Prosthecobacter sp.: one gene and its partner. The protein of the gene in region 2 interacts with the protein of the main gene of each other region in a pairwise test. Links are inferred from orthologs where the notes say so. Each region holds a gene or a part of one and is shown on either strand. Other genes may lie near its edges. The genes, in order: U1A53_RS08995 and U1A53_RS01135.

What was found.
Region 1: the proteins of U1A53_RS01135 (region 2) and U1A53_RS08995 interact in binary tests that used the Escherichia coli proteins (3 or more experiments, as listed by UniProt). The link is inferred for Prosthecobacter sp. from one-to-one orthologs.

What each region holds. Positions count from the first base shown.
Region 1 is NZ_JAXMIH010000008.1:99,505-114,985, forward strand. What follows is about bases 4,662-7,550. They hold U1A53_RS08995 (aminoacyl-histidine dipeptidase), read right to left. Parts: upstream 6,895-7,550; coding sequence 5,428-6,894; downstream 4,662-5,427. Other genes in these bases: U1A53_RS08990 (hypothetical protein), read left to right, coding at 4,808-5,356; U1A53_RS09000 (LacI family DNA-binding transcriptional regulator), read right to left, coding at 6,959-7,550. In the rest of the region: U1A53_RS08970 (hypothetical protein), read left to right, coding at 1-1; U1A53_RS08975 (right-handed parallel beta-helix repeat-containing protein), read left to right, coding at 18-1,424; U1A53_RS08980 (FAD-dependent oxidoreductase), read left to right, coding at 1,461-2,873; U1A53_RS08985 (LamG-like jellyroll fold domain-containing protein), read left to right, coding at 2,885-4,618; more of U1A53_RS09000, read right to left, coding at 7,551-7,996; U1A53_RS09005 (sialidase family protein), read left to right, coding at 8,068-12,291; U1A53_RS09010 (bile acid:sodium symporter family protein), read left to right, coding at 12,296-13,228; U1A53_RS09015 (phosphotransferase), read left to right, coding at 13,225-14,343; U1A53_RS09020 (aldolase/citrate lyase family protein), read left to right, coding at 14,340-15,050; U1A53_RS09025 (YlbF family regulator), read left to right, coding at 15,100-15,481. UniProt on the Escherichia coli protein: Dipeptidase with broad substrate specificity. Requires dipeptide substrates with an unblocked N-terminus and the amino group in the alpha or beta position.
Region 2 is NZ_JAXMIH010000005.1:34,482-50,060, forward strand. The notes cover bases 7,548-10,534. They hold U1A53_RS01135 (aminopeptidase P N-terminal domain-containing protein), read right to left. Parts: upstream 9,693-10,534; coding sequence 8,403-9,692; downstream 7,548-8,402. Other genes in these bases: U1A53_RS01125 (DUF5329 family protein), read right to left, coding at 7,548-7,581; U1A53_RS01130 (16S rRNA (uracil(1498)-N(3))-methyltransferase), read right to left, coding at 7,676-8,401; U1A53_RS01140 (PDZ domain-containing protein), read right to left, coding at 9,738-10,534. Also shown: U1A53_RS01095 (c-type cytochrome), read right to left, coding at 1-2,390; U1A53_RS01100 (TMEM43 family protein), read left to right, coding at 2,542-3,705; U1A53_RS01105 (protein kinase), read left to right, coding at 3,823-5,091; U1A53_RS01110 (Gfo/Idh/MocA family oxidoreductase), read right to left, coding at 5,093-6,124; U1A53_RS01115 (MOSC domain-containing protein), read left to right, coding at 6,170-6,625; U1A53_RS01120 (molybdenum cofactor guanylyltransferase), read left to right, coding at 6,622-7,197; more of U1A53_RS01125, read right to left, coding at 7,216-7,547; more of U1A53_RS01140, read right to left, coding at 10,535-10,733; U1A53_RS01145 (trypsin-like peptidase domain-containing protein), read right to left, coding at 10,784-11,794; lpdA (dihydrolipoyl dehydrogenase), read left to right, coding at 11,922-13,298; U1A53_RS01155 (hypothetical protein), read left to right, coding at 13,414-13,638; U1A53_RS01160 (hypothetical protein), read left to right, coding at 13,664-14,260; U1A53_RS01165 (hypothetical protein), read left to right, coding at 14,250-14,624; U1A53_RS01170 (NAD-dependent epimerase/dehydratase family protein), read left to right, coding at 14,669-15,579.

The DNA of each region.
Region 1 (15,481 bases), on a different replicon or contig from region 2:
AATCAGTGAGTTGCGCTATGAAATTCACGCCGGGCTTCCCTCGTCATTTCCTCCGCCATGCGCTTGTGGCTCTGAGTCAGTTCATGTGCCGTGGCTTCGTGTTCCTGCTGCTCGTCAGTGGCTCGGCAGCCGCTACAGTGAAGCACGCGCAGCCCGAAAATTACCGTCGCTTGCTGACCACGCTGAAGCCTGGAGACACGCTCGTGCTCGCAGCCGGTGTGTATGAGCGGGGATTGCCGGTCAGCGACAGCCATGGCACGCCCGAGGCGTGGATCACGATTCAAGGACCGGAGGAAGGTGTGGCGGAGATTCGACAGACTCAGGTGGCGAATTGTGTCGAGTTGAAACAGTGCAGCCATGTGGCCTTGAAGAAGCTCTCCATCCTCGGTGGCGGTCCGCAGGGCATTTCCGGCCTGTTTGGCATCAGCGCCCAGGGCGGGCTGAAAAACTCGGTGCACCACATCCTCATCGAAGACTGCATCATCAGCGATTGGAATACCTCGCAGCAGGCCGTCGGCATTTCCACGAAGACACCGACGTGGGATTGGACCATCCGGCGAAACATCATCCGCAATTGCGGCACGGGCCTCTACCTCGGCAACTCGAACGGCGCTGATCCCTTCATTCGAGGTGTCATCGAGCACAACCTCGTTCAAGACCCGATCGGCTACTGCATGGAGATCAAGTTTCAGAAAACGCGGCCTGTGATCGACGGGATGCCGACCACCGCCAGCCGCACGATCATCCGGCACAATGTCTTCATCAAAAACGACGCGCCCAGCCCCGATGGCGACCGTGCAAATTTGCTCGTCGGCGGCTTTCCTGACAGCGGCCCCGGCTCCGACGACCTGTATGAGATCTACGGCAACTTTCTCTGGCACAATCCGCGTGAATCGCTGCTGCAAGCTTCGGGTCGCGTCTCGATCCATGACAATGTCTTTGCCGACTGCCCAGCCAACGCCGCCATCACCGTGCGCAATCACGATCTGCCGGTGAAGCTCGCCCATATCTACAACAACACCATCTACGCCGCCGCTCGTGGCATCCGCATCGCCAGCGCCGCGACGGACGGTGCTGCTATCATCGGCAATGTGGTGTTCGCTGGAGAGCCGTTGTCTTTGCACAACACCATTACTAATGTGCGCGAAAACGTCACCGGGCCTGTTGCCGATGCCGCGCTGCATCTGGCGAACCCTCAAATGACATTGGGCTCCTTGGACCTCCATCCGAAGCTTGGGAGCTGTGAAGGCACGCCACTCGACCTTTCCTCTTTTGCTGATCAGACAGCGTTCGACCTGGATTTCAGCGGAGCTGCCAAGGGTGAGCGGCGCATTCGAGGAGCGTATGCCAGTCCGGCGACAAAGACGGGCTGGATGCTTCAAGGCAGCATCAAGCCGCCATCGGCCTCGAAGCCGAAGTTCTGATAGTTTTTATCCACGCCTGCCGTGATGATTGGCCCCATGAAACCCGCTCCCGTCTCTCGTCGCCATTTCATCTCCGCCGCACTCGCTGGTGGCGCTGTTAGTCAGGCCTCGATTTCCGCTGCTGAGGTCAAAGAAGGCCAGTTCAACGAGCCTGCGCATGATATACCGCTCGCCGAGGATGCGGACGTGATCGTGTGTGGTGCCGGGCCAGCCGGTGTGACTGCGGCAATCACGGCCGCGCGTGCCGGTGCCAAGGTTCGTCTCTTTGAATGGCGCGGGTGCCTCGGTGGCATCTGGACGGCTGGGTTGCTGGGTTACTTCCTCGACTTCAACAAGCCCGGCTTCGCCAAAGAACTGCGCGACAAGCTGGATGCACGCGGTGCGCGTGCGAACTCGACCAGCACGAGCCGTTTTTGCTACGATCCTGAAGCACTCAAGCTGCTGCTCGAAGAACTGTGCGTGGAGGCTGGCGTGAAGTTTCAGTATCACACCAAAGTCTCCGCCGCTTTCAAGGAAGGCAACAAGCTCACCACCATCGTGACGGAGTCCAAATCGGGGCGACAGGCATGGCGCGCACCCGTTTTCATCGACACGACCGGCGATGGTGATCTCGGCGTGCAAGCAGGCTGCGCGTTTGAAATTGGGATGGCGGAGGACTGCCCCTGCCAGCCGATGTCGCTCAATGCGCTGCTCGTCGTGAAGGATGTCGAGGCGCTGCGGGAGTTTGTGCGTTTCGGCCAGTCGAAGCCCGGTGAGAACACCGACAGCGAGAAGAAGAAGCGCATCAAAGATGTGCTCGTCAGCACCGGCCACTTTCCGTCTTATGCCGGGCCAACCATGTGGCACGTCAGCGGCAATCTGATCTTTGCCATGATGAACCACGAATACGGCATCAAGCCCTGGGATGCCGCTGAAGTCACCGCCGCCACGGTACGTGCGCGCGCCGAGATGAACAAGATGGTCAACGGCCTGCGCGCGCTCGGCGGACCGTGGGAAGGCATCCAGATCGTCGCCACCGCCGAGCAGATCGGCGTGCGCGATGGACGGCGCATCAAGGGGCGCTATGTCGTCGTGCAGGACGATCTCGCCAAAGGCGTGCGTCATGACGACGCCGTCGTGCGCGTGACCTTCGGCATCGACGTGCATGCCCTCAGCTCCGACCACAACAAGAACCACGCCATCATGCCGAAGCCCATCGACATGAAACCCTACGACATCCCGCTGCGCGCCTTGATCGCCAAAGATGTCGATGGACTCATGATGGCTGGACGCTGCATCAGTGGCGACTTCATCGCCCACTCCAGCTACCGCGTCACCGGTAATGCAGTCGGCATGGGTGAGGCAGCCGGTGTCACTGCTGCTCTGGCTGCTTTGTCGAAACGCATGCCGCACGAGGTCGCGTGGAGCGAGAGCGAGGCGAAGCTGAAGGCGATGGGACAGCGCGTGTGATGCATTGTCTCATGAAAGCCCTGCTCTCTCTGTTCCTCATCGCCACGTTAGCCTCCGCAGAAAACTGGCCGCTGGATGCCGTGGATGCTTCCCTCTCGCTTCATGGTCACGCACGCTCGCTCACGGGCAGTCTTGTGCTTGATGGCAGCTCCGTCATCGAATTGAAGGACACCGCGAAGCTCAACGGAAGCTTCACCGTCTCCGTGTGGTTCAATCCGTATGTGCTTGAAGGCTCGCAGCAGATGATCATTGGCAAAAATCGTTACTCGCTCAACGAACGCCAGTGGGGCGTCACCATCGAGCCGGATGGCAAGATGAAGGCGCACTTGCGTCAGGACGGCTGGAGTGAAATCACCTGTGCGGAGCCACTGAAGGCCGGTCATTGGCATCTGGCGACACTGACGGTCGATTCCGGCAAAGCAGCGCTGTTTTTGAATGGGAAGCCCGTGGGCGAGGTGAAGCTCAATAAGCCGATTCCGGCCACGAAGGCACCGATCACACTCGGGGGCATCTTGGATGATGAAAAGAAGCGGCAACAGTTCCATGGCGCGCTCGATGAAGCACGCTTCGAGCCTCGCGTGATGAGCGCGGAAGAGATCGCCGCGAGTTATCGCCCCATCACGGCAACGCATGAGCTTCCAAAATCCAAGACCGCCGATTTCCCGCTCTGGGACGACTCGCAGAAGCTCGGCGAGACCAAGGATTTGCCTCTGCTCGACGGCGTGGAGTTTCACGTCATCAAAAAGTGGGACAAGGCAGCGGATGGTTACACCTTCCTCCACGGCGTCGGCCTCGCTTGGCACAAGGGCAGGTTCTATGCCTCCATCGGCCACAACAAAGGCGCGGAGAACACCGTCAGTGAAGAAGCGCAGTATCGCGTGAGCGAGGACGGCGGCAAAACGTGGAGCGAACTTGGTGTCATCGACGCAGGCGAGGAGAAAGACCTCGCGATCAGCCATGGCGTGTTCCTTTCACATGACGGAAAGCTCTGGGCCTTCCACGGAGCCTACTACAACAAGATGGAGCGCATCCATACCCGCGCTTACTCGCTCGATGAAACGACCGGCCAATGGACCAAGCATGGCGTCGTGCTTGAAAACGGCTTCTGGGCGTTGAATCAGCCGGTGAAGATGAGCGATGGCAAATGGATCATGCCCGGCATCAGCGCCGGGCCTTACTCCAACAAAGGCACCTTCCCCGCTGCGGTGGCGATCAGTCATGGCGATGACTTTACCAAGTGGGATTTCGTCAGCATCCCCGTTCACGAAGGCCTGAAGATGTGGGGCGAGTCGAGCATCATCGTGGACGGCTCCAACGTGCTCAACATCGCCCGCTACGCAGCCAAACCGCTCGCCTTGATTTCAAAGAGCACCGACTACGGCCGCACCTGGAGCACGATGGGCGAAAGCAACCTGCCCATGACCACCTCCAAGCCCGCCGCAGGCATGCTCAGCACCGGCCAGCGCTACCTCGTCTGCACCACCGCCGCGAACAACGGCGGCAAACGCTTCCCGCTCACCATCGCCGTCAGCAAACCTGGATCATCGCTGCTCAGCCAAGTCTTCGTCATCCGACACGCCGAGCACAGCGGCCCTGGTGAGTCGAATCCGAAGGCCGCTTTGAGCTATCCCTGCGCCACCGAGCACGAAGGCAAGCTCTACGTCGGCTTCTCCAACAACGGCGGCCGAGGCGGCAATCATAACAGCGCCGAGATGGCCGTGATTCCGATTGAGCGGCTGAAGTAGCATGGGCTTTCTAGCCCGTGCTCAATGAATCGCGGAAGACACAGGCTACATCACCGCCCAAAAGATTCAGGCCAAGCCACATTTCTCTCGACGAACTGAGCAGGAGTCTGAAAATGTCGCCTATCAACCAGCTCCGTGTCACACCCGACTTTGTTTCAAAGCGTATCGGTTGTTTAATTCCGAACGGCCATGTCCGATAACATCATCAAGCAGCTTCTTCAAGATAGCTCGTATCGTCGGCAGCAACTTCTTGCTCCACCACCTCCGAAGCCGACTTTGCGCGAACAGGTGAATGGGTGGGTTCGAGTGATGCTAGCGATTGGTGTTATTGGTGGACTCATGTGGTTTGGGCATCGAACCGGTGGCATCTTGTTCTTTCTTCCCGCTGTCGTTTTGTTGTTCACCTTCGAGTATTCCGATATTGCCACAGTTAGTTGGTCGCGACGTCGCAAGGTCGTTTCGACTTTGGGTTTGTTTTTGCTTATGTCCCTGTTGGTGGCGCTGGAGTTCCACTTTTCTACTATCGTGTTAACCGCAATTCGTGATCATGGTGCCATTTGGATTTTCGCCTCACGGCTCGGATTGGTGCTAGGGTTTATCTTGGCAATGGCTCCGTTGTGGATTGCTTTTCATATTTACGAGCGTCTGACCAAGCCGTGTTGGACTTCACATCCTGTTTGCGGGTGGCGTATCTATGATGGCATATATGATCCCAAGAACGATGCTCATCCGCATTGATCTAGTTCGGCGCTGCCCCTTTCTAGCCCGTGCTCAATGGATCGCGGAAGACACAGGCTAGAAAGCCTATGCTACATCGCCGCCAGCGTCGCGGTGAGCAGCTTCCAGAACTTCTGCACAGAGGAGATACTGCAGCATTCTTTCTCGGAGTGCGCTTCGTGGATGTTTGGGCCGAAGGAGATCATGTCGAGATCGGGATAGGCGATGGCGATGACGCCGCATTCGAGACCGGCGTGGCAGGCGCTGACCTTCGCGTCGTGGCCGAAGAGGTCGCGATACAGCGTCTTCATCTTCTCCAAGATGGGCGATTCGGCGCTGGGACTCCAGCCGGGATAGCCTGCGTCATGGCAGACCTCAGGGCGGTTCATCTCATCCGCTCCCATGATCTGAAACGGCGCGGCGAAGGCCCGGGCGACATCTGCCTTGCTCGAATCGACCGAACTACGCTGAAGACCGCTCCATTCGGCGTGGCCCTCACCAAGCGAGATGAGCGAGAGATTCGATGAAGCCTCAACCAAATCGGGAACGACTGGGCTCATGCGATAAACGCCGTTCACCACGGCCTGGAGAGCGAGAACGAAGGGCCTTTGCACATGATCGGCCATCGTCGGGATGTAGCCGTGCTCGGGCTTCACCGGCTGCGTCGTGATGCTCAGATGTGGCTCAATGAGACGGAACTCCTCGCGGATGCCTTCGACCTCGTTGGCGAAGATTTCATCAAAACGCGGCTGATCGAGAATGACGACCTGCGCGGTGCATTGAGCCGGAATCGCGTTCCGGGCACTGCCGCCGCGCATAGTGGCGAGCGCGACGACTTCCACGCCGCAGGCGCAGAGGATGCGGGCCATGAGCTTGATGGCATTCGCACGGCCTTCGTGGATTTGCAGGCCGGAGTGACCGCCACGCAGGCCGGTGATGTGGACGGCGAGGTAAGGCTCGTCGGGGCCGTGCGCCGCTTCGGTGTAGTCGAGGCTCGCTAGCGTATCGACACCGCCCGCGCAGCCGATGGTGAAGGTGTCGTCCTCTTCGGAGTCGAGATTGAGCATCGTTTTGCCCGTGAGCAGCCCGGGTTGCAGCCCCAGCGCGCCACCCATGCCCTGCTCCTCATCCAGCGTGAACAACGCCTCGATGGGCGGATGCGAAAGGTCTTTGGAAGCCAGCACCGCGAGGATCGCGGCCACGCCGAGGCCGTTGTCCGCGCCGAGCGTGGTGCCGCGTGCCCGCACCCAATCGTCATCGACCCACATGTCGATGCCTTGCTTATCAAACTCGAAGTTCAGTCCGTCAGCGGCCTTGTGAACCATGTCGAGATGCGCCTGCATGATGACCGCAGGCCTGCCCTGACGATCCGGCGTCGCAGGCTTCTTCACGATGACATTGCCAGCGCTGTCGAGCATCGATGTGAGGCCGTGGCGCTCCGCAAACTCACGCACAAAGGCCACCACGCGTTCCTCGCGCTTCGAAGGCCGCGGCACGGCATTGAGATCGGCGAAGCAGTTCCAGAGAGTGTTGGGTTCGAGGGCGCGGATGTCGGACATGGCTTGTAGCATAGGCTTTCTAGCCTGTGATGATCAACACGAACATCGACACAGCCTAGAAAGGCTATGCTACGACACTCGGCCCATCCACCCACTGCGGCGGGATCATGATCTGGCGTGGCACCTCGGGCACGCCGTGCTCATGCTGCGAGAGCTGCGTGACGATCAAATCGACCGCTGCAGCGGCGAGATGATCGCGTTGCTGATAAATCCCCGCGAAGTCCGTCATCTTGGGCGTCCAGTCATGCACTACGAAGCCGATGTCCTGTGGAATGCGCAGGCCGAGGCGCTTCAGCCAGCCTGGAATATGAGTGTCGAACGTGATCAGCGCGTCCGGCTGGTGCTCGCGCATCCATTTCGCAAAAGCCTCGAAGCCCTTGCTGATGTCGTTGCTCGGGAACAGCAGCAGCGGCACGCGATCTTCCGCTGACAAACCGTGCTGCCAGTGAAACAAGCCGCCGCTGTAGCCGAACTGCGAGCGGTTCACGATCCACTTCGTCACCGCCACGCCGATGCGCCGGTAGCCACGCGCATGGAGTTGCTCCGCCGCCGTGTGGATGCCCAGCGTCATGTTTCCTGCGCACATGTGCAGCGCGGGCGTGCTCATCGCATTCCCAAACGTCACCGCCGCGAAGGGCGAGTAGTCCAGCTTGCTGCATGGAAGCTGCATGCTCTGCGGCGAAACGATCACGCCCTCAATGCCTCGCGCGTGCAGGATCTTTTGCAGCCGCTTCGGCGTCAGGCCGTCCTTGCCCAGATAAAACTCCGCCACCGCATAACCATGCCCGTGCGCACGTCGGCGGATGTCCTCGATGGGCACATATTGATACGACGGGCTCAGCAACCCGTCCTGCGGCACATGCTCACGGATCACCGCGATCACCGCCCGCACCCGCGTCTCCTTCTTGCCCCGCACCACCTGCATCATCCGCGCCAGATGCGGGTCCGGCTGGTAATCGAGCCGCTTTGCCTCACGCAGCACCAGCTCCCGCTTCTCCGCCGAAACCTTTGGCGCTCCACGCAGCACCCGCGACACCGTCATCATCGACACGCCAGCGGCGCGGGCGATGTCTTTGAGCGTGGCGGAGGTGGTTTCGGGCATGGTGTTAGCATAACATGCGAAGACGCCTGTCCATCTGTGAAATGCATTCGCTGAGCGCGTTTTAACCCATCATGACCTTCCGACCTCTTTTCTGCCTCCTTGCGATCTCGGCACTTCTTTGCGTCCAAAGCCTGGCTCAGAGTCTCGTTCCCGCGAACTGGGACCCGGCGCTCGCTGGAGACATCGTGATGCAGCGCCTCGTGAACACCTCCGCGCCTCGCGTGAAAGGCACGCACGATGCGGAGTTTATCTGCATCGGCGACCGCGGTTATCTCGTGACCGAGGCGAATGATCGGCGCGCGGGGGAAAGCTCGGGCTGGCCTTTCATCTACGTCACGATGTCCATCGTGAATCTGAAGACGCTCGCGCTGGAAAGGGTCATCGACTTCGCCCGCAGCGAGCAGGTCTTTGAAAACGAGACGCTGCCGTTCGGGCAGTGCTTCGTGCCGCGGATTCTTCAGAAGGATGCGAAGACGCTGCGTTGTTATTTCACCAGTCAGGATCCCGGCAAGCGGCAGTCGCAGATGTGGTATATCGACTTCGATCTGGAACGCGCGGCGTTCGAGAACCGCATTTTTCGTGCGAAGCTCAAAACGGCGGCTGGCACCTTCGACATGCAGCCGCAGTATTTTCATGCGGATGCGGCGGCGCAGGGCTTCAAGCGGCCGGCCAGGGACGCGGGCTTGTTCATTTTCGATTCGTTCAAGCAATTCGACGGCAAGACCTACGTCGCGCTGAACAACTTCCCCGTCGGGCAGAACGCGCTCGCGCTAGTCCACGACGACCTCGTCACCTTTGAAGTCGTCGGCCATTACAACGAGCCGCAATCGCAGCAGCTCAGCGAATCCGCCGTGAACAAACTGCCCGACGGCACCTGGATGGCGATCTGCCGCAACGACAAGGGCAACTACCACTTCACCACGAGTGCCGATGGCAAAACCTGGAGCGTCGGCACGGAGATGCCTTTCGTGAATGGCTCAAACTCGAAACCCACTTTCGACAAGTTTGGCGGCATCTACTATCTCGGCTGGCAGGATGCCGAACTGATCAACCGCGACCGCCGCACCATCTTCAACATCGACATCTCCCGCGATGGCAAAACCTGGGAGCGCAAATACCGCTTCGTGACACCGTATTCATTCCAGTATCCCACGCTGCATGAGCATCAGGGCGTGATCTGGCTCAGCGTCACCCAAGGAACGTTGAAGGACCGCATCATGTTCGGCAAGCTGGAGGATGTGGGCCAGTTCGAATCCCTTGCTGGCAAAAAGCGCATTTCCTGGCCTGCGCCACTGCGCGCGGATCAGGGCACCATGAAGCGCGGCGAGAAGCTGTTCACAGATCGCGAGTATGTGATCGACCAATTGCCTGATCAGGTGCGCGACATGCCCTTCCTGCGCACCAGCATCGAGAAGACCGATGTGAGAGTCAGCAAGGCGGGCACGCTCTACGCCCTGACACCGACGAACCGCCCGAAAGCGGCCTGTCAGCATGACGCGCTGATCAAGGCAGGCTTCAGCAAAGTCGAAGTGCCCGAGGTGCAGCTTTTTCCCGGTGAGATCAATCGCGTGAGCCTTTACCGCAAGGAGGTGAAGACCGGCGAGCGGCTGCAATTCAAGAAGATGGTGCTGCTCATCATGGGCCAGGGCGTGAAGCTCGGGGCGCTGAATCCCGATGAGCCGCTGATCCTCATGAATCCGGGGGCGGAGTTTCAGGATGAGGCGCGGCCGGGCGCGATGATCATCGGCATGGATCGCACGCCGAAGGGTAGGATCTGGGGCTGCTGGACGGGCACGGGCGACAAGAAGGACGGCTACTTCCTGCTGGCGACGAGCGATGACGATGGCACGACGTGGTCGAAGCCGCGTCTGGCGGTCGGCGCACGCACCGAGTTCACGCAGAAGCTCAGCGGGGCGCTGGTGGGCAATCTGTGGACCGATCCAAAGGGCCGCTTGTGGTTGTTTTTCGATCAGCAGCTCGGCGATGCCGCAGGACGCATCAGCAACTGGTTCATCCGCTGCGACAACCCGGATGCCGACGCGCCCGAGTGGTCAGAGCCGGTGAAGTTTGCGGAAGGCTGCACACTGAACAAACCGACGGTGCTCAAAAACGGCGACTGGCTGCTGCCGGTGTCGGATTGGCAGAAGAAAACAGCGCGTGTGTTTGCCTCAACCGATGAAGGCGCAACGTGGAAGGAGCGCGGCAGCTTGCAGTTTCCTGACTGGCAGTTCGACGAGCACATGACCGTCGAGCTGCGCGACGGCCGTCTGTGGATGCTCGCTCGCACAAGTGGTCAGCCGCACGAGAGTTTTTCCACCGATGGCGGCGCGACATGGAGCGCACCGAAGCAAGCCGCGACGGTGCAGAATGTCAGCTCACGCTTCTTTCTGCGTCGGCTCAAATCCGGCCGCATCCTCCTCGTGAAAAACGGCTCGCCTGCCGAGCGCCTGCCAAAGCGCACGCACATGTCCGCCTATCTCTCTGACGACGAAGGCCAGACATGGAAAGGCGGCCTGTTGCTCGATGAACGCAACGCAGTGTCCTACCCCGATGGCTTTGAGTCGCCCGATGGCCTCATCCACATCCTCTATGATTGGAACCGCCACAGCGATGCCGAGATCCTCATGGCGAAGTTCCGCGAGGACGATGTGCTCGCGGGCAAGGTCGTGTCGAAAGACGCGAAGCTGCTCATGCTCGTGAACAAAGCCACCGGCCCGAAGCCCGAGAAGCTCTACAACGGCATCGAGCTGTCGCTGCCATGGCCGCCGCCCTTTCGCGATCCGAACTCTGCCGAGCCGATGGAAGTGCCGTATTTGAAGCGTCCACTCAAGTCGATCCCGATTGATGTGGGTCGCCAGCTTTTCGTGGACGACTTCCTCATCGAGAAAACCACGCTCAAACGCACCTTTCATCAGGCGAAAAAGTTCGAGGGCAATCCCGTCTTCAAAGCCGAGACCGAGCGCGAACTCGGTAAGTCCACAGAGGGTGAGAAGGGCGAGGAAGCCACCACCTTCACCGGACAAGGCGGCGTGTTTTACGATCCGGCGGAAAAGCTCTTCAAGATGTTCTACGTCGCCGGTTGGCGCGGACCCCTCTCGCTCGCCACGAGTCCTGACATGAAGACTTGGACACGTCACGGCCAGCTTTTGCCCGAAGGCTTGCGCTGGACCGGCCCGAAGCTCGCCACCGGTGGCTCCGACAACTGCGTGTGGCTCGATTTGAACGCAAAAAGCCCCGCCGAGCGCATCAAGTATCTGACCTGCTGGCTGCATGTGCCGAAGGAGCAGCGGCCCGATGGCTTCATGCACTCGCTGCATGTCTCCGATGGCAAAACGTGGTCCGACGCCGCGCCCACCACAATTGCGGCAGATGATTACTGCTCCTTCTTCTACAATCCATTCCGTGAGAAGTGGTGCTTTAGCATCAAGCGCGGCACGTCGCGTGGCCGCAGCCGTTACTACCATGAGAGTGACGAGTTCCTCAAAGGCGCTGACTGGGGCAAAGGCGTGTATTGGACCTGTGCCGACAAACTCGATCTTCCCGAGCCGAAAGACCGCTATACTGGCGCAGGTGAGCAGGCGCAGCTCTACAGCCTGAATGCCGTGGCGTATGAGAGCCTCATGGTCGGCATGCACTACATCCATCGCGGCCCAAAGAATGACATCTGTGAGAAGGGCAAGTTCCCGAAGCTGCTCGATCTCGAACTCGGCTTCAGCCGCGATGGCTTCCACTGGGATCGACCGGATCGCCGAGGCTTCATCGTTGGTTCACGCACCGAAGGCTCGTGGGATCGCGCTTATCTGCATGGCGCGGCGGGCGTCTTCGTGGTGCTCGACGACCAGCTCGTCTTCCCCTATATGGGCACCAGCGGCATCGCACCGAGCGGTCATCGCGGCATGTATACCGGCGGCAGCATCGGCCTCGCCACGCTGCGACGCGATGGCTTTGCGAGCATGGATGGCTCTGGTGAGCTGACGACGCGTCCGGTGAAGTTCAAAGGCAAGCATCTCTTCGTGAACGTGAATGGAGAAGTGCGTGTGGAAGTGCTCGATGAGGCTGGAAAGGTGCTGCGAAGCTCCAAACCGGCGGTGGGTGACCAAACCAAGCTCAAGATCGAATGGACCGACGGCGCGGACTTGTCGGACATGGCCGGGCGAAATGTGAAATTGCGCTTCCATCAGACGAAGGGCTCGTTGTATGCCTTTTGGGTCACGCCGGACGAAAAAGGCAACAGCAACGGCTACGTCGGCGCAGGCGGGCCGGACTTTGGCGGCGTGAGAGACATCTCCCAATAACTTCATGAAACGCTTCTTCGACTGGTTCAACAATCTCTACCCCGTGTGGCTCGTCACGCTGGCGGTCATCGCGTTTTTCAAGCCACAGACGATGCTGTGGTTCGACAAGCCGTGGATCTTCTGGTCGCTGGCGGCGTCGATGCTCGGCATGGGGCTCACCTTGAGTCTGGACGACTTCAAAGCCATCGGCCGCATGCCGGGGAGTGTCGCGCTGGGATTCATCGCGCAATACACGATCATGCCGCTGTCAGGCTGGATGGTGGCGACGGCGCTGAAGCTGGAGCCGGGCCTCGCCGTGGGCATCATTCTGGTGGCGAGCTGCCCCGGCGGCATGGCGTCGAACATGATCAGCTACCTCGCCAAAGCGAACGTGGCGCTGTCCGTGGTGCTCACGATGGCCTCGACGATGCTCGCGTTCTTCTTCACACCAATGTGGACGAGTCTGCTGGCGGGCAAGTATGTGCCGGTGGACGCGTGGGGGCTCTGTGTGTCCGCTTTTCAGCTCACCATCGCGCCCGTGGTGCTCGGCGTGCTCATCCGATGGAAATTGCCGCGCACGGCGGATCAAATCGGGGCCTGCGGGCCGACGGTGGCCGTGCTGGCCTTCACGCTCGTGAGCGGCGGCATCGTGGCCGCAAGCGCGGACGCCATCGAGGCGAATTTTGGCAAGCTGGCGCTCGCAGCCTTCGTGCTGCATGTGCTGGGTTTTGGTGTGGGCTATGCCATATCAAAGGTGCTGCGTTATCCTGAGTCCGTGGCCCGCACGGTCAGCATCGAGGTCGGCATGCAAAACGGCGGCATGGCAGCGTCACTCGCCCGTGAGCACTTTGCTGCGATGCCGCTCGCGGCTGCGGCAGGTGTCTTCAGCGGTGTGCTGCAAAACATCATCGGCGGCCTGCTGGCGTCATGGTGGAAACGACGCACACCTGACGCATGAGCCGCCGCGACATCTATTATTGGAAATGCGACCGTCCGGCAGCCTTTCACGGCACGCAGTCGCGTGGCGAGGTGGATGCGAATCTAGCATCCCAACTCGAAACAGAGCTTCAAAGGCACTTCGACACGCAAAACGTCATTTTGAGCCCCGGAGCCGGTCAGGGCAATCATCTCACCTGGAATGCCGACGTGGATGGAAAGCCGCTTTTCATCCGCGTGGAGAATGGGCCCGAAAAAGACGCGCATCTGGCCGTGGAGTCGGCTTTGCTCGATCGGGTGCGTGTGGCGGGTGTGGTTACGCCGCGAGTTTTCGGCTGCGATGCTTCACGAAGCCGCGTTTCATTCGCGTGGCAGGCTTTGGAGCGGATCGAGGCACCGGATTTGAATCAGTGGTTCAAGCAAGGGACGCTGGAGGTGCCGAAGATCGCGTTCGAGATCGGCGTGGCGGTGGCGAAGTGGCAAGCGATCACGCTGGAGGGGTTTGGTGTTCTAGAGTGGTCCGGACAGTCCTCTGTGCGGAACGAAGGCCAAGCGACGCTCGAACCGCACAGAGGACTGTGCGGACCACATTGGGCTTACGCCGACTACTTCCATTTGCGGCTGGAGGAGCATTTGAGCTTTCTCGTTTCGCGCGACTTTCTGACCAGTGCGGAGGAGATCATGACCGAGATCGAAAACCACCGAGCCTTGCTCGATCTGCCGCAAGGCTGCCTTGTCCACAAAGACCTCGCGCTCTGGAACATCCTCGGCACACGCGATCAAATCGCCGCCTTCATCGACTTCGACGACGCGATCAGTGGCGATCCGATGGATGATCTCTCACTGCTCGCCTGCTTCCACGATGCCGCGTTTCTTCAGAGAGCCTTCGAGGGCTATCAAAGCATCCACGTCTTGCCAGAGCATCACATGCGTCGCTTCTGGCTGCATCTGCTGCGGAACATGATCGTGAAGGCCGTTATCCGCGTCGGCGCGGGCTATTTTGATCGTGACGACGGCTTTTTCCTCATCAGCAGTGGCTCATCCGGTTCAAGTCTGCGCGAAATGACGCAATCACGGCTCGCATTAGCCTTGCGCGGCTTGCGCGAGGGCAGCGGCCTCGACATTCTATCACCATGAAAACTCACATCGGCACCTTTCTCTCCATCGGATCACCTGCGGTTACGGAACTCGCAGCGGAATGCGGCTTTGACTGGGTTCTCATCGACTTGGAGCACGGCTGTGAATCCGAAGCAGCATTACCAAACCAACTGCGCGCCCTGCGTGGCAGCCAGACGCTGGCGATTGTGCGCGTGAGTGCTCCGCATCCTGATTTGATCAGCCGAGTGCTCGACTGGGGCGCGGACGGCATCATGGTGCCGCATGTGAACACCGTCGCGGAAGCGCAGCATTGCGTTGATGCCGCCTACTATCCGCCGAAAGGCCATCGTGGCGTCTCACGCACCGTTCGAGCTTATGGCTACGGCATGAGACTTCCGGCGGGTGCGATGCCGAAGCCGATCATCCTCGCTCAAATCGAAACAGCCGATGCGGTGGCAAATGCGGATCAAATCGCTGCGGTGGAGGGCATTGATGCTCTGTTCATTGGCCCGGCAGATTTGAGCTACGACTTGAAGGCCCGGAACTCACCGCTGCCTTATGATGACTGCGTGAACACCATCGTGAAAGCCACGAAGGTTCACGGCAAAGGCTGCGGCATCCTCGTGCGGCATGCGGATGATCAGGCGAAGCTGCTCGAAATGGGCTTTACTTGGCTGGCGATGGATTCTGATCTGTCGCTCGTGCGAGAGGGCTTCAAACGGAATCTGGCAGCGGCGCGGAAATAGTCGGACTTTTTTCTGCACGGCAGGCTTTTTTGCCTACCCTCGCGGCCCCATGACCGCATCCCCCCAAATCAAATCCAAGATCGTCGAACTGTGCGAAACCCTCGTGGCCGACAGCGACGTGCAAAGCGCCCGCGAGAAGGCCGAGGCCTTCCTCGCCAATGAAGAGGCCGTGTCGCTCTACCGCGAGATGGCGACGATGGGCCGTGCCCTGCACCAGAAGCAGCACAATGGCGAAGAACCCACCGGCGAGGAAATCAGCCGCTTCACCGATCTGCAGGACAGTTGCGATGCGAATCCGGCCATCCTGAGCTTCATCGAGGCACAGGACGTGCTGCGCGGCATCGCCGAGGTGGTGACGAGTTTTGTCGGCAAGAGCCTGGAGCGCGGACAGGTGCCGACTGAGGCGGAAATCTTCTCCAAGGGCTGTGGCG
Region 2 (15,579 bases):
GCTTCGGGGATGCGTTTGTCGTCAAATTTCGCCGCAGCCTGCAAAATGCCGCGTTTGAGGCTGGGTGGATTCGTGGCCTTTAAAATGGCGACCATCGGCATCACAGCCTCTTGTTTGCCGAGTTCGGCCAAGGTCTTCGCGATGGCGATGCGCGCGGTGTTGGAGGCGTTTTTGTCCGCAAGCAACGCCAGCGCTTTCTTGAGCGCGTCCGCGTTTCCGCTGCGCAAAGCAAGCGTGAGATCGCCGCCGCTTTGCTTCGCCATGTAGTCGTTGAGGGCCTTGGTAAGTGAATCCGGCAGTTTGGGCATCTCCGCGCCTTCAAAGGCTGAGGCGATGCCTGCGATGAACTTGCCGCGCAGCGCTTCGTCGTTCGTGAGGGCGAGCAAGTCGGCGCAGGAGTTCAGGTTTTCCTCGCCACCGGCCAGCGCGTAGCGTTTCGCGAGCTTTGCGGCGAGGTGGTCGCGGAAGATAATGGATTTGGCGAAACCAGTTTCTTTGTACAGCTTCGCTGACAACGTTGAACTTCTGAGGAAGGAAAAGACCACATCCCGCTCTTTTTCAGCCTTCGATTCCAGAGCCCACCATGCGAGAAGCATTAAATGCTCATCCTTCATTGCCTCGGTATGGTCTGCGATCCAGAGAAGTGGCAGGCCGTCCTCCGCAGGCAGTTTTTTCGCCGTGGCTAGGATCTGTGCATGCACTTCAGGATGCGTCTCGCTCTGAACCAGCTTAAAAAGCAGGTTTCGCATTTGCCAGATGCCTGCATCCCCAATCATTTTCACCGCCCAGCGACGCACATAGGGATCTTGGTGGTCTAGACCTCTCGCAATGTACACCAAGCCTGTAGTCCAGGGAAACTTGGATGTGTTCTGTTGGATCAAATCCAAAGTCCACAAGGCTTCGAGCACTTTGGGATCCGAGTTACTCGAAGTCAGGGCCGAAAGTTTCGGTTCCAGCTCCTTCATCCCGCGCCAGCCCATCTCCAGCACTGCCTGCTTCCGAAACCACTCATTCGGATGGCTCAGATACCCGAGCAGCTCTTCCCCGCTCGCTTTGCTCAAATCGAAGGGCTTCAGCTTTGGCGCACCACTCGCTGGCCTCACACGATAGATGCGGCCGCTGGTTTTGTGCCAGTCATCGACGGGGCTGACGTGGCTGAGTCTCGTGTCATACCAATCAGCCATGTAGAAGCCGCCATCGGGACCGACGCCGGCCCAGACGGGACGGAACCAGCGGTCGGTGGTGGTGATGAGCTGCTCTTCGTCCTTGGTGCGGAAGGTGGAGCCGTCGGCGATGCGCTCGCTGACATAGACGAGGTTTTGAAGGGCGTTGGGCGCGATGATTCTGCCCTCGTAGGCGCTGCCGAGCAGGCCGCCTTCATAGACGGTGAAGGCTTGGGGAAAGCGTTTGTTGTCGCCCTCGTGCTTCATGTGCTCGAACCAGCCGAAGGCATACGGATTGGTGAGCGGGCCATGTTTGCCCCAGCCTTTGATGCCGTAGCTGCCCTGCTCGTAGTGCATGCCGCGTGTGGCTCCGTTGGTGCCGGAGAAAACGCGCCCCTTGCTGTCGATGTCGAGGCTGAAGGTGTTGCCGCCGCCTTCGGCGTAGATTTCAAAAGTCTTCTTTTTCGGATGGTAGCGCCAGATGCACTGGCCTTCCCACTTCACGTTCTTGGTGTTGGCGCTGCTGACGTTGCCGGTGGTGGTGCTGCCGTTCGCGCCGTAGAGCCAGCCATCCATGCCCCATTGCAGGTTCGTAGCGACGCTGTGGGTGTCTTCGAGACCGAAGCCGCTGAGCTCGACTTCGGGATCGCCATCCGGCTTGGCATCGAAGTCAGCATCGGGGTAGCTGAGGAGGTAAGGCGGATTCAGCACCCAGATGCGGCCCATGCCGTGCAACGCGGCGCTGGCGATGTTCAGGCCGGTGATGACATCGGTGTGCTTGTCAAAAAAGCCGTCGCCATCGGTGTCTTCGAAGACGGTGATCTTATCCGCACCTTTTTCGCCACGCGGCGGCGGGAGCGGCACTTTGTCGAACTTCGCGCGGAGGTGCTGGTCGTAGCTGACGATTTTCAATCCTGCGGGGAACTGATACTGACGATACTGCGTGACCCACATGCGGCCCTTGGAGTCCCAGCTCGCGTAAAGCGGCTGCTCGACGACGGGCTCGTGCGCCATGAGATCGATGGCGACATCGCTGCGGTGTTTGAAGTTCTTCACCGCGTCCTGCGGCGCGGTGGGTGGGGTGTCGTCGCGCATCACGCCGCGACCAGGGCGTGTCTCCATGATTTTCTTCACGGCTTCGTTGCCGGCGACCGTATCGGCCTTGGGATTGGGGTCGGCGGCAAAGGCTGAGGAGCCAAGCACAAGGAAAAGGAGGCGCGATTTCATGGCGGAGACTAACAAGCGAAGCCGCGGCGGTTTCTTGCCGACTTGTCACTGGTTCCGGTATTTTCGTGCGTGCGTCCTCGCGGCCGACAAAAAGATTCGACTTTGGGAATGCTTTCCGCTTTAAGCTGCCGGGACACCACCCCGTAACACCATGGCTGACTCCTACACCGAAGTAACATCACAAAACTGGTTCAGCCGCATCGGCGAATCGATCAAGGGCATCATCTTCGGGATCATCGTGATTCCCCTGACCATCATCCTGCTCTGGTGGAATGAAGGCCGCGCTGTCACCACCGCGAACAGCCTCAAGGAAGGAGCCGCCGCCGTGGTGGACGTCTCAGCGGACAAGGTGGACCCTGCCAACAACAAAAAGCTCATCCATGTGACCGGCGAGGCCAAAGCCGCCGAACCGGTGAGCGATCCTGAATTTGGCATCAGCGTCCCGGCGTTGCGGCTGGTGCGCAGTGAGGAGATTTACCAGTGGGTGGAGGAGACCAAGACCGAGAAGAAGGAGAAAGTCGGCGGCGGTGAAGAAACCAAGACGACCTACACCTACGAGAAGAAGTGGACGGACAAGCCGGTGAACTCCTCCGAGTTCAAAAAGCCCCAAGGTCACACCAACGAGGGCGACTTGATCGCGGGCAACGCGAACATCAGCGCCGAGAACGTCACTCTGGGCGCTTTCAAGGTGCCGGAAAGTTTTGTGAACCAGATGGGCAGCCCGGCCAAGCACTCGGTTGCCGAGGCGGATCTGGCGAAACTGACGGCAGACCTCAAAGATGCGGCCCATGTCAGCAGCGGAGCCTTTTACTTCGGCGAAAAACCCGACGCTCCGCAGGTGGGCGATGTTCGCGTGTCGTTTGAAGTCGTGAAGCCCGGCACCTTCAGCATCCTGGCCGCTCAACTCGGCGACACGTTTGAGCCTTATCAAACCAAGGCCGGGGACGCGATCAGCTTCATCGAAGATGGCACGGTCAGCGCGGAGACGATGTTCAAGAACGCGGCCAGCGCGAACACCATCATCACCTGGCTGGCGCGGCTCGGTGGCTTCCTGTTCATGGCCTTTGGCTTCATGGCCATCATGCGTCCGCTCAGCGTGCTTGGCAGCGTGGTGCCCTTCATCGGCAACATCATCGGCATGGGCACGGGTTTGATCTCCTTTGTGCTCGCAGGCACGATCTCGCTGGTCGTGATTGCCATCGCCTGGATTGTAGTGCGTCCGTTGCTGGGCATTGTGATCCTGGCACTAGCCATCGGCGGCTTCATCTACGCGCGCAAGCTGGCGGCAGCCAGCAAGCCGGTCGTCGCCGCCTGAGCCAGGCGTCATGCCTGAATGCTAACTAAAGCTTACGGAAGTTGCTCCCCTCGTCGGGTGTGCCACAGTGCATGACTGATGCGACCCACCAGCAGTTCCCAACCCGCCACACCCCTCGTGACACGTTCCGTGCCGCCTTCGGCGGTGGAATTGTCCGCGATGATGCCCTTCGGCCGCTACTCTGTGCAGGCGCAGGTCGGCATCGGCGGCATGGGCACGGTGTATCGCGGCACCCAGCTCAGCCTGGGCCGTCCGGTGGCCATCAAGGTGCTGCGTGTCAGCGATGGCTACGATTTCGCCTTTGAGGACCGCTTTCGCCGTGAGGCGCGGGCCATGGCCACGCTGAACCATCCCAACATCGTTGCCATCTACGACTATGGCCACCTCGGCACCGAGTTCCTGTTCTTCGTCATGGAATTCGTCGATGGCACGGATCTCGGAGAGATCATGACCCAGGGCCGCATGACGCCTCAGCTCGCGCTGCAACTGCTGCCGCAGATTTGTGCCGGACTCGAATACGCGCACGCCAAGGGCATCGTCCATCGTGACATCAAGCCCGCGAACGTCATGCTCACCCGCCAGGGCGAGGTGAAGATCGCCGACTTTGGCCTCGCCAAGGATGTGATGCGCTCCCCGTCCATGGCCACGGAAACGCACATGGTCATGGGCACGCCGGAATATGCCGCGCCGGAGCAGTTCACTGCGCACCGCGAGGTGGATCATCGTGCCGACATCTATGCGCTGGGAGTGCTGATGTATCAGATGCTCACCGGAGCGCTGCCACGCGGCTCCTGGCAGCCGCCCTCCTCCTTGCGGTCCGGTGTGGATCCCCGCCTGGACGGGGTCGTTGTTCGCGCCCTGATGACGGATCGTCAGCATCGCTATCAATCCGTGGGCGACATGCATCGCGCGATCGAGGCGGCACTGGTGCCATCCACCGCGCAGAGCCCGACACCCAGCAGACCGCTGCCTGCCGCGGCGAAACCCAGAGCCGGGCGCATTCTCCTTCTCGAAGACGACCTCATGGTGCGTGACCTCTTGCGCCGCGCTTTGGAAAAAGCCGCGTTCGAAGTCGTCGAGACGGGTGATGGCAAGGACACGCTGCGCCTTTACCAAGAGGCGATGAGTCAGGGCCGTCCCTACGATCTCGCCATCCTCGACCTCACCATTCCTGACGGCATGTGCGGCCGCGAAACCATGCTGAACCTGCGCCGCCTCGACCCGCAGATCCTCGCCATCGTCTCCTCCGGTTATCGCGATGATCCCGTGATGAAGGACTGCGCCGCCTACGGTTTCGCCGCCGCGTTACCGAAGCCGTATCAGGTCGAAGGCCTGTTGCAGATCGTGAATGGCGCGCTCGCCGTGGGCCGCAGACGCGCCGCGTGATTCACATCACCCGCACCGCCGCCTGCGTGTCCATCGCCTGCCACACGGCATGCACCACGCGCATGTAGTTCATGCCTTCGTTGAAGTCAGGCTTGGGACGTGGCGCGGATGGATCTCGCACAGCGGCGATGAAATCGCGCTCCACCGTCCAGCTTCGTTGCATCTCGGTCGGAATCGGCACCGACTCCAGTTTGCCGCCGCGTTTACCGAGTAGGAGTTCATCCGTGTTGAAATCATAGCTCAGCGTGCCTTCGGAGCCGAAGAGCCACAGCTTGTCCGTCGGTGCATGCGCGGCCACGCCGCTGAAAAGCATCGTCGCTTCGAGGCCGCTGCGAAATTTCGCCATCACGTTCACGAAATCGGGAATATCGACCTCCACGCCCGCACGTTCGGGAATCACCACATTCCCACGCGCCTCGACTTCGACGATGTGGCCGAGCCAACGCTGCAACACCTCGGTGTAGATGCCCAGCGTGAGGATTTGGATGCCGCTCAACTCCGACTGCTGCCGCCAGTGCGCGGGCTTCGAGGCATCCAGCCACGCATCGTTGAAACTGTGCAGTAGAGCCTGATGCGGCGTGCCGATGGCGCCTTCCGCGAGCAGTTGCTTCACCAATTCGCCGGCCTTCATGCCTTGCGGAGGCGGACAGATCGCCGTGATGAGTTCAGGATAACGAATCGACGCCTCCCACATCTGATTCGCCTCCGGTAGCGAGGCAGCCATGCGTGCCTGCGTGAAGACATGCTTCCCGTGCTGAAGCGCGTAGCAGGTCATCTCCGCGTGCATGTAGGGATGCGTGCCGATCCAGACGACATCGACCTTGGGTGACGATGCCAGCTCCTCCCAGCGCTCCACCGCCTGCGCTTCCGGCGCAAACTCGCGGCAAAAGGCCTCGGCGCTTGCCAGCGAGCGGTTCGTGACCTGAACGATCTGCACGTTCGGAATCGCCCGCAGACCGGGCATGTGGCGTGATTTGACGATGCCGCCAGCGCCGATGATGCCGATGCGGATGGGTTGCTCTGTGGAGGTCATAGACGTATGAATCGTGACACGTTTGCGCCAACATCCAAGCCCTGCATGCAAATCCTGCACATCTTCATCTCTCCCGAGCACATCTACGTCGGTCATCACGGCCTGCCGCCCGGCACCGCGCCGATGATTGAGGTGCCGGAGGTCGAATGCGTGACCGGCAAGGGCCTGCGGGGCGACCGCTACTGCGGCTGGAAGGAAGATTACAAGGGCCAGGTCACCTTCTTCGAGCACGAGCAGTATGAGCGCCTCTGTGAGCAGTTCAGCATCATGGGCGTGCCGCCTTCGGCTTTCCGTCGCAACATCATCACCAAGGGCATCGACCTCAACACGCTCATCGATGTCGAATTCGAAGTGCAGGGCGTGCGCTTCCTCGGCACGCAGGAGGCCGCGCCCTGCCAGTGGATGAACCAGGCTTTCGCGGAAGGTGCGGAATCAGCCCTCAAAGGCCACGGCGGCCTGCGCGCAAAAATTTTGAGCAACGGCATCCTCCGCAAGTCATGAGCTCGTCCTTCGCAGCCGTCCTGCTCGCCGGTGGTCGTTCCACCCGGATGAAGCAGGACAAGGCCTTGCTTCACTGGCATGGGCAGGAGCTGTGGCAGGCGCAGTTGCACAAACTGCAATCCATCGGAGCCGCACGCGTGCTGCTCTCCTGCCGCCGCGAGCAACCCTTGTTCGTGAGCGACGACGTTGAGATCATCCATGATCCCGCCGATGTCGATGACGGTCCGCTGGGCGCGATCACACGTTGTTTGGAGCGCGTGCAGACGCCGCTGCTTGTCCTCGCCGTCGATATGCCATGGATGACCGTCGCGTTTCTGCGTGAACAGCTCGGCAAGCACGAAAATCCCGATCAAGGCTGGTTTTTTCGCGGTCCGCATGGCGATGAAGCCCTCGCCGGCATGTACGTTCCCGCCATGCTGCCACACATGCGCCAGGCGCTGAGTGAAAAGAATCTCAAGCTCCAGCACGTGATCGAAGCCTGTGTGCATTCCGGATCAGCCGTCACCAACCAGATGAGCGACGATCAGGCCGCCTTCTTCCATAACGTAAACACACCGGCGGATTTGAAATGAGTGAGGAGCGCTTTTGCGTCACGGCTCCTTGAGCCGAGCGGCAAGATAATCACCGCAGGGCAGCTCTTTGCCGTCTTTGAAACGGATCACGTATGACTTGCCGGAAGTTCCCGAAACGGACGCCACGTGTGTGATGAAATCGGCGGCGGTCTTGACCTTATTGCCCTCTTTTTTCCATTTGGCGCGGAGGAACTTGGCCGCAGATGAAGCGTCATAGTTGCTTCCGTTGCGAATGAAGGTGGCTCCTTCGAGTCCCTCAATGTGAGAGATGAGCGCTTCGATTTTGGTCTTTTCGGCTGTTTCGGCAGTTTGAGCCGGCAGCGTGAGAGCGGCGGCGAAAAACAGGAGCATGAGGCAGACGGCGTGGAAAATCTTTGGGTTCATGGCTGAAAACAAACTGGTCGTTGTTCAAACGTACCAACGCGTGAGGGCAGCATCGGGAAGCAGCGAACGTGGCGTGGCTGGCAACAGCGACCTATCAGCGCAACTCGTGACCGAGAATCGCCAAAGTGGCGATGGCGGCGGTTTCGGCGCGAAGGACGAGCGGCCCGAGCGTGACCGGCACAAAACCGGCGGCGAAGGCCTGCGCTTCTTCTTCGGCTGTGAAATCGCCTTCAGGGCCAATGAGAACCGCGACGCTGGCGGGTTTGGTCACAGGCAACACTTGTTTAAGCGTGCGGCCATGCTCGCTGAGCGCGGGGATGAGTTTGAAGTCGGCTTGAAGCTTCAAACTGGCCGCGAAGGCGATGGGAGTCTTCAATTCGGGCAGAAATGGCGAGTGGCACTGCTTGGCGCTCTCAATCATGTGCCTGCGCCACTTGATGAGCTTCTTCTCCGTCTGTACCGCATCGAGATGGACGACGGTGCGCTCGGTGATCACGGGCTGGATGCTGGCGGCACCAAGTTCGACGGCTTTTTCGAGCAGCCACTCGAAGGGTTCGGCTTTGATGAGGGTGGGTAGGAGATGAATCGCGGTCTGAAACGGTTCCATGCGCGTTTCGTCGGTAATTTTGGCCTGCACTTCCGCTTTCGAGACATGAGTGATCTCGCAAACGGCCACGCGGCCTGCGCCGTCGAAAATCTCGATCGTGTCGCCGGGCTGCTTGCGCATCACGCGGCTGCAATGCTGCGCTTCATCGCCGGCGAGCGTGAGATGCGGGCCGTTCCAGGCTTCGGCGGACAGATGGAAGCGTGGCAGCGACATGTCAGCGTTTCATCAGCGACTCGATCTCATCCGCCTCAATGGGAATGTGGGCCATGAGGTCGATGTTTGTGTGTTCGCCGATGACAATGTTGTTTTCGAGGCGGACTCCGAGTTTTTCTTCGCGGATGTAGATGCCGGGTTCGACGGTGAAGACCATGCCGGGCTGAACAGGCTTCCACATGTGGCCGACATCGTGTACGTCGATGCCGAGCGGATGCGAGGTGCCGTGAGGAAAATATTTTTTATACGCAGGCTTGTCGGGATCTTGCTTGGCGATGTCCTCGGGCGTGATGAGTCCGAGGCCAAGGAGTTCTTCCTGCATGAGGAGGCCGACTTGCTCCTGATATTCGCGGATGATGACGCCGGGGCGCAGCATCTGGCAGCACTGTTTGAAGACGCGCAGCACGGCGTCGTAAACCTGGCGCTGGCGTGGCGTGAATTTGCCGTTCACGGGGATCGTGCGCGTGAGGTCGGCGTTGTAGTTGCCGTAGTTGGCGGCCACGTCGAGCAGCAGCAGCTCGCCATCCTGACACTGGCAGTGATTGGTGATGTAGTGCAGCACGCAGGCGTTTGCACCGCTGGCGATGATCGGCGTGTAGGCGAAGCCACGAGCGCGCTGGCGGATGAACTCGTGGGAAAGCTCGGCCTCGATCTCGAATTCATGCACGCCGGGCTTCACAAACTTCAGCAGGCGGTCGAAGCCATCGCTGGTGATGTGGATCGCCTCGCTGAGTGCAGTGATTTCGTGCGGGCTCTTGATGACGCGCAGCTCGTGCATGAGCTGCGCGAGGCGGCGGTAGTCGTGCAGCGGGTATTCGTGTTTGCAGCGGTGCGTGAAGCGTGTCTCGCGGGTCTCCGTGGGAATCGTGGCGCGGGAGTGCTCGTTCGAGTTGAGGAAGACGTGATCGGCCTGGCACATGACGGAGCGGAACTGTGTCTCGAAGTCGGTGAGCCAATGCACGCGCTGGATGCCGCTGCGCTCGGTGGCCTGGGGTTTGGAGAGCTTCTCGCCTTCCCACACCGCAATGGTTTCGTTGGTCTCGCGCACGAAAAGCATCTCGCGCTGCTTCGGGTCGGCGGCATCTGGGAAGAGGATGAGGATCGTTTCCTCCTGATCCACACCGCTCAGGTAAAACAGATCGCTGTTCTGCACGAATCCCATCGTGCCGTCCGCATTCGTCGGCAGCACGTCATTGGCATGGACGATCACGACAGACTGCGGCGGCAGCTTGGCATAAAGACGCTGGCGGTTTTCCGTGAACAGTTCGGCGGGCAGAGGTTGGTAACGCAACATGCCGGACAGGGAGCAAGGGCGGCAGCGCTGGCAATCCTTCTCTTACTCCGCCCGCACCGCCTTGGGCGGATGGCGGTCGGCTTGCATCCACTGCTGGGCCTCGGTCCAGAACGCTTCGACGGGGAGGGCAAAGGTCGTCACGCGATCGACGCGTGCGATGTTGATGCCGACGACTTTGCCTTCGAGCGTGGCGACGGGGCCGCCCATGTCGGTGGGCAGGAGCGGGATGTCGTGCTGGAGGACTTCGGGGAAGTTGTCGGTGCGCAGGGAGATGCCGCCATTGGCAAAATCTTCGCCTTCCCAGTTTTGCAGCACCTTGGTGCGGCTGGCGAGGCGAACGCGGCAGGTTTCCTCCTTGTTTTTGCGCAGGTAACGGATCTCGACGATTTCACCGGGCTGGCGCTTGTTCACGATGTCATGCACCTCACGGTACTGGGCGACGTTTTTGCTGGCGATGGCGAGGAGCACGTCGTTTTCCTGCAAACCGGCGATTTCGGCGGGGCTTTCGCTGGCGATGCCGATGATGCGGACCCCCTTGGCTCCCTCCGGCGATTTTTCATCCATGCGGATGCCGAGCGCGGCCCCGGTGCCGGGAATGCGACGGATCTTGGCGCTGACGATGCCGATGCGCGGCTCCTTGCCCGCATCAGCGACGCTGCAAAGCCAATGGCCCATGGCGAGAGGTCGCGCGGCACCGAAGGAAACTGCTCGCAGGCCGGTGATGCCCACTGCTTGCGCCATGACGAGATCGAGACTTGTCTCGCGGTGTACCTCGCGCAGTTCGGTGGTGCGGCCGTCGCCGAACTTGATGCGTGCTTTGCCGAGATCGGGCACTTCGCTGGCCTTGAACAAGACATAACCGTCTTCGCCGACGATGGTGGCGGCGCAGATCGCACGGCCGAGAGTGCTCTCAATGCGCGCAGCGCAGGCGGTGGTGAGCGGTTTGAGTTTTTCGACGGCGGAGAGGGTTTGTTTGCCGTTGGTGCGCTGTTCGGGTGGCAGCGTGGGACGCGGAGATTCGGCGTGAGCGATTGTCACGAACAGAAACAACCCTGCGGACAAGAGTGTCCGCGCTCCCTTCAAAGAAGTCACTGCCCCTCCTCCTGTGGTTTCTGCGCCAGTTGGACGGAGAGCTCGCGCTCCTTGCCCTCGTTGCGGAGTTTGATTTTGAGCGTGTCTCCGGCGGCCCGGGCGCGCACGGTGGCGGTGAACTGCTGCTGATCCGTCATCGCGTCACCATTGACACTGAGGATGACATCGCCGGCACGCACGCCGGCCTTCTGCGCGGGTGATCCCTCGATCACATCGGCCACCGCAAGCTCCACATCGTCGCTCATCACGGTGGCGACGCCGAGATAGCCGCCAGCGCCGATGCCCCACGTTTTGATGATCTCCGATTTCTGCATCGCATCCCACGAACGGAGGAAGGGAGCCATCGAGACGTGCACGTTTTGATCGCGGTTCTCCCAAATCTGGCTGTGGATGCCGATGACCTCGCCGGTGAAATTGAAGAGCGGGCCGCCGGAATCGCCGCCCATCAGCACGCAGTCGGTGTGCAGGCTGTTGGCGGTCTGCTTGACGATCTTGCCCACGCGGAGCACGGGGCCGCGTGCTTTGTCGAATCCGCCCGGATGGCCGAGCGCGAAACACCATTCACCCGGCTGCGCCTTGGCGACTTCGCGGTTGAGACTCACGAAGGGCCACGGCTTCTCGCGCTTCTTGAGCTGCGCCAGCGCTGCATCTGTCGTCTTGTCCATGCCAAGCGATTTGGCCGTGGTCATGGTGCCGTCTTCCAAAATGACCCGCATGTCCTTGCCTGGAGCGCCGGGGACGTGCGCGGCGGTCAGCAGCAGGCCGTCGGCGGAAATGATCACCCCGCTGGCCGTGCCGCCGCCGGTCTGGATGGCCACCAGCGCCAGGCGCACCTGCGGCAGGAGCTTCTGCACGTCGCTTTGCACTTGCAGGAGCGCGGCGATGTCGGTCATCGGCGTGGCGCTCTTGTCCGAGCCACCGGCTGCGAGGGCGTGCGCGGCGATGATTTGCATCACCACGAGGATCGTGGCGGCTCTGCGCGGAAATGGGGTGCAGAGTGAGAGCATGCGCGTGGTGTAAACTACGTTCTTCCGCTCCTGTGGTCAATCCGGGATGCGAAGGGGGAATCTGCGGTTGAATACGGTCCGGGGCTGCGCTTCTCTCGCCCTTCACTCCCCCAAACACACTCTTTCCATGAACTACGACCTCATTGTCATCGGCGGCGGGCCTGCGGGCTACGTCGGAGCCATCCGCGCAGCGCAACTCGGCAAAAAAGTGGCCTGCGTCGAAAATGACCGCGCCGGGGGCACCTGCCTGAACTGGGGCTGCATTCCCACCAAGGCCCTGCTCAAAAACGCCGAGCTTTACCACACGATCACCCACCGCGCCGAGGAGTTCGGCCTCAAAATCGGCAGCATCGAGTATGACTGGTCCAAAGTGATCGGCCGCAGCCGCAACGTGTCCGACAAGCTGAACAAGGGCATCGAGTTCCTCTTCAAAAAGAACAAGATCGACTACCTCAAAGGCACCGCCAGCATCCCCGCCGCTGGCAAGGTCGAAGTCACCGCCGCCGACGGCAAAAAGGAGACGCATGACGCGGCGAACATCCTCATCACCACCGGCGCGAAAAGCCGCCCCATGCCCGGTTTCCCCTTCAATGGCAAGACCGTCATCGGCAGCAAGGAGGCCATGACCCTCGAAAAGCAGCCGAAGAGCATCATCGTCATCGGCGCGGGCGCCATCGGCATCGAGTTCGCCTATTTCTTCAACGCCTACGGCACCAAGGTCACCGTCGTTGAAATGCTGCCTGACGTGCTGCCCGTCGAGGACACCGAGGTCAGCAAACTGCTAGAGAAGAGCCTCACCAAATCCGGCATCCGCATTCTCACCAACACGAAGGTCACCGGCACCTCCGAGGACGGCAAAGGCGTCAAGATCAACGTCGAAGGCGCGGCCAATGAAACCCTGGAGGCCGAGGTTTGCCTCGTCGCCATCGGCGTCGCCCCCGTGCTGCCCGGCGGCATCGAAATCAAACTGACTGACCGCGGCTGGCTGCATACCGACGACCGTTATCAAACTTCCGTGAAGGGCATCTACGGCGCTGGCGACATCATCGGACCGCCCTGGCTCGCCCACGTTGCCAGCTACGAGGCCGTTCAGTGCGTCGAAGGTCTCTTCACCAAGCACAAGCCCAAGAAAGTCACCGTCTTCCCCGGCTGCACCTACTGCCATCCGCAGGTCGCCAGCATCGGCCTCACCGAGCGTGCCGCGAAGGAAAAGGGCCTCAAGTTCAAGATCGGCAAGTTCCCGTATGTCGCCAGCGGCAAGGCCCTCGCCGCCGCCGAGCCCGAAGGCTTCGTCAAGATCCTCTACGGCGAACCGCACGGCGAAATCCTCGGCGCGCACATCATCGGCAGCGAAAGCACCGAGATGATCGCCGAGATCGGCCTCGCCATGAATCTGGAAGCCACCTGGGACGAAATCGAAGCCACCATCCACGCCCATCCGACGCTTAGCGAGATGGTCAAGGAGGCGACGGAAGTCGCCAAGGGGCATCCGATTCATGTGTGATTGCAGGATAAGCCTTCTCCAACTCACCCTAACCTTCTGGCGTGCCCTCAAAAGGCACGCCAGTTTTTTTGCAGACAACGTTTGCACCGGTTTGGGGATCAAGGCATCCATGGCCATGCCAATCGATGACGCTTCCGGTTTCGGCGAACTCCTCGAGCACTTCATCCGTGGCTGGCGTTATCTCTTCAGTCGCAGCTATAGAATCAAAAAGAACCAGCAGTGGCGGGAAGACAGGCTCACCGCCTTTTTCGAGATCCCCTTCGCCCTATGTGTCGTGGTCATCTCCGCCGGCCTGCTCGGTTGGGCGGCATGGGCACTTTGGTCATCGTTGCGTCATTAAGCATTGCTTCTTATCCTGTCATCTCATGATCTCTGCCTACAACCATTCCCAGATCATTCGCGGCGTGCTTTGCGTGTTTGGTGGCCTTGTCTGCTATGTGCTGGCGTGGCTGTTTTTTCGTTATGCTTCTTCATGGGTGCTCGACAGCTTTCGTTTTTCGACAAGCTGGGCGGTTTGGATCGCCGTTGCAGCCCTGATCGGCATCACAATCAGCGGATACATCACATGGCAGCGTGGGCAGGGCTTTCAAAGCTATGTGGAAACCTCCTTGTTTCACGATCTGGCGGGCAGCGCGGACACTGCGGGTGCTAATGTCGTGGATTACTATGCCCGGCAGGTGACCGGCCCGGCTTATGTGCTGAGCCAGGTCTTCTTGGGTGGGCCGCTGCTGCTTCTGCGTGGCATACGCCATTTCCAGCAATTGATTCCAAACGAGGCCGTTCTGGAGCAGAAATTGCATCACACGCTTGGAATCCTGCGCAAAGCGAACAAATGGCAGTCCATCACCGAGTATCCCGAAGAGCGGCGGGAAATCCTCATGCTAGCGCAGATGAAGCAGATCGATTTCAGCGCCCACAAGGGTACGCCACGCTTCAAAGCCCTGCCGCCTGATGGAGTTTAACTTCGATCTTCGACGCCTGCTGCTCCTGGCCGTGTTGCTGGGTGGTTTTGCCTGCCTAGGCGGTTTCACAGCTCCCAAAGTCGGCCCGGACAGCCCTCATCAATCATCTCGCGTGCAGAAGGCGTGGAGTTACTGCGTCGTCCTCTTTCTATTCGGAGCCGCCTCAGCGACCATTGTCGAGCACACCGTCGGCCACATGGATCCCACGAACCTCCGCCCTGCCTACATCGTCCTTGGTGTGTTGCTCATGACTGCCTCCATCGTCTGGCTCAGATCGCTCAAGCAAACGGTCGAGTCCCCGCCCAAGGCCAACGGCCTTGCGTCAGGCAACCCGTTGGACTTCGGATTCGCCGCAAGGCCCTGAAGCAAAGGCTTTTCCAAAAGCGAAAACCGTTCTTAAATCCGCCCATGCCGCCGACCAGCCTCGAAGAGCTCGAAGAACGTCTCAGCCGACCCACGCCTGCCGTGATCGACCTGATGCGCGCCATGCCGGGCGACATCATCGTTTTGGGCGCGGCGGGCAAGATGGGGCCGTCGCTCGCGCGCATGGCAAAACGTGCCAGCGATGAGGCGGACACGCAGCGGCGCATCATCGCGGTGTCGCGCTTCAGCACGCCGGGTGCGGCGGAGGAGTTTCAGCAGCACGGCATCGAAACCATCGCCGTTGATCTGCTGGCGGCGAACGCCGTGGCCTACCTGCCGCATGCGCCAAACGTGGTCTTCATGGCGGGCATGAAATTCGGCTCCACCGGCCAGGAACCGATGACCTGGGGCATGAACGCGTGGCTGCCCGGCCTCGTGTGCGAGCGCTACCATCGCAGCCGCATCGCCGCGTTCTCCACCGGCAATGTCTATGGCCTCGTGCCGGTGGAACGCGGCGGCAGCAAGGAGGAGGACGCTTTGAATCCCGCCGGCGAATACGCCATGAGCTGCCTGGGCCGCGAGCGCATCTTCCAGCACTTCAGCCAGACACGCGGCACGCCCGTCTCCCTCATCCGCCTGAACTACGCCTGCGACCTGCGCTACGGCGTGCTGGTGGATGTCGCGCAGAAAGTTTGGAACGGCCAGCCGGTGGATGTGCGCATGGGCTACTTCAACACCATCTGGCAGGGCGATGCGAACGCACTCTCGCTCCTCAGCCTCGGCAAAGCCCAAAGCCCCGCCTGGACCGTGAATCTCACCGGCACCGCCACGCTCAGTGTGCGCGAGGTCGCGAAGCGCTTCGGCGAACTCTTCGGCAAACCGATTCAGATCGAAGGCAAGGAGGCTCCCGATGCGCTCCTCAGCAATCCCTACCGCTGTTTCGTCGAGCTCGGCAT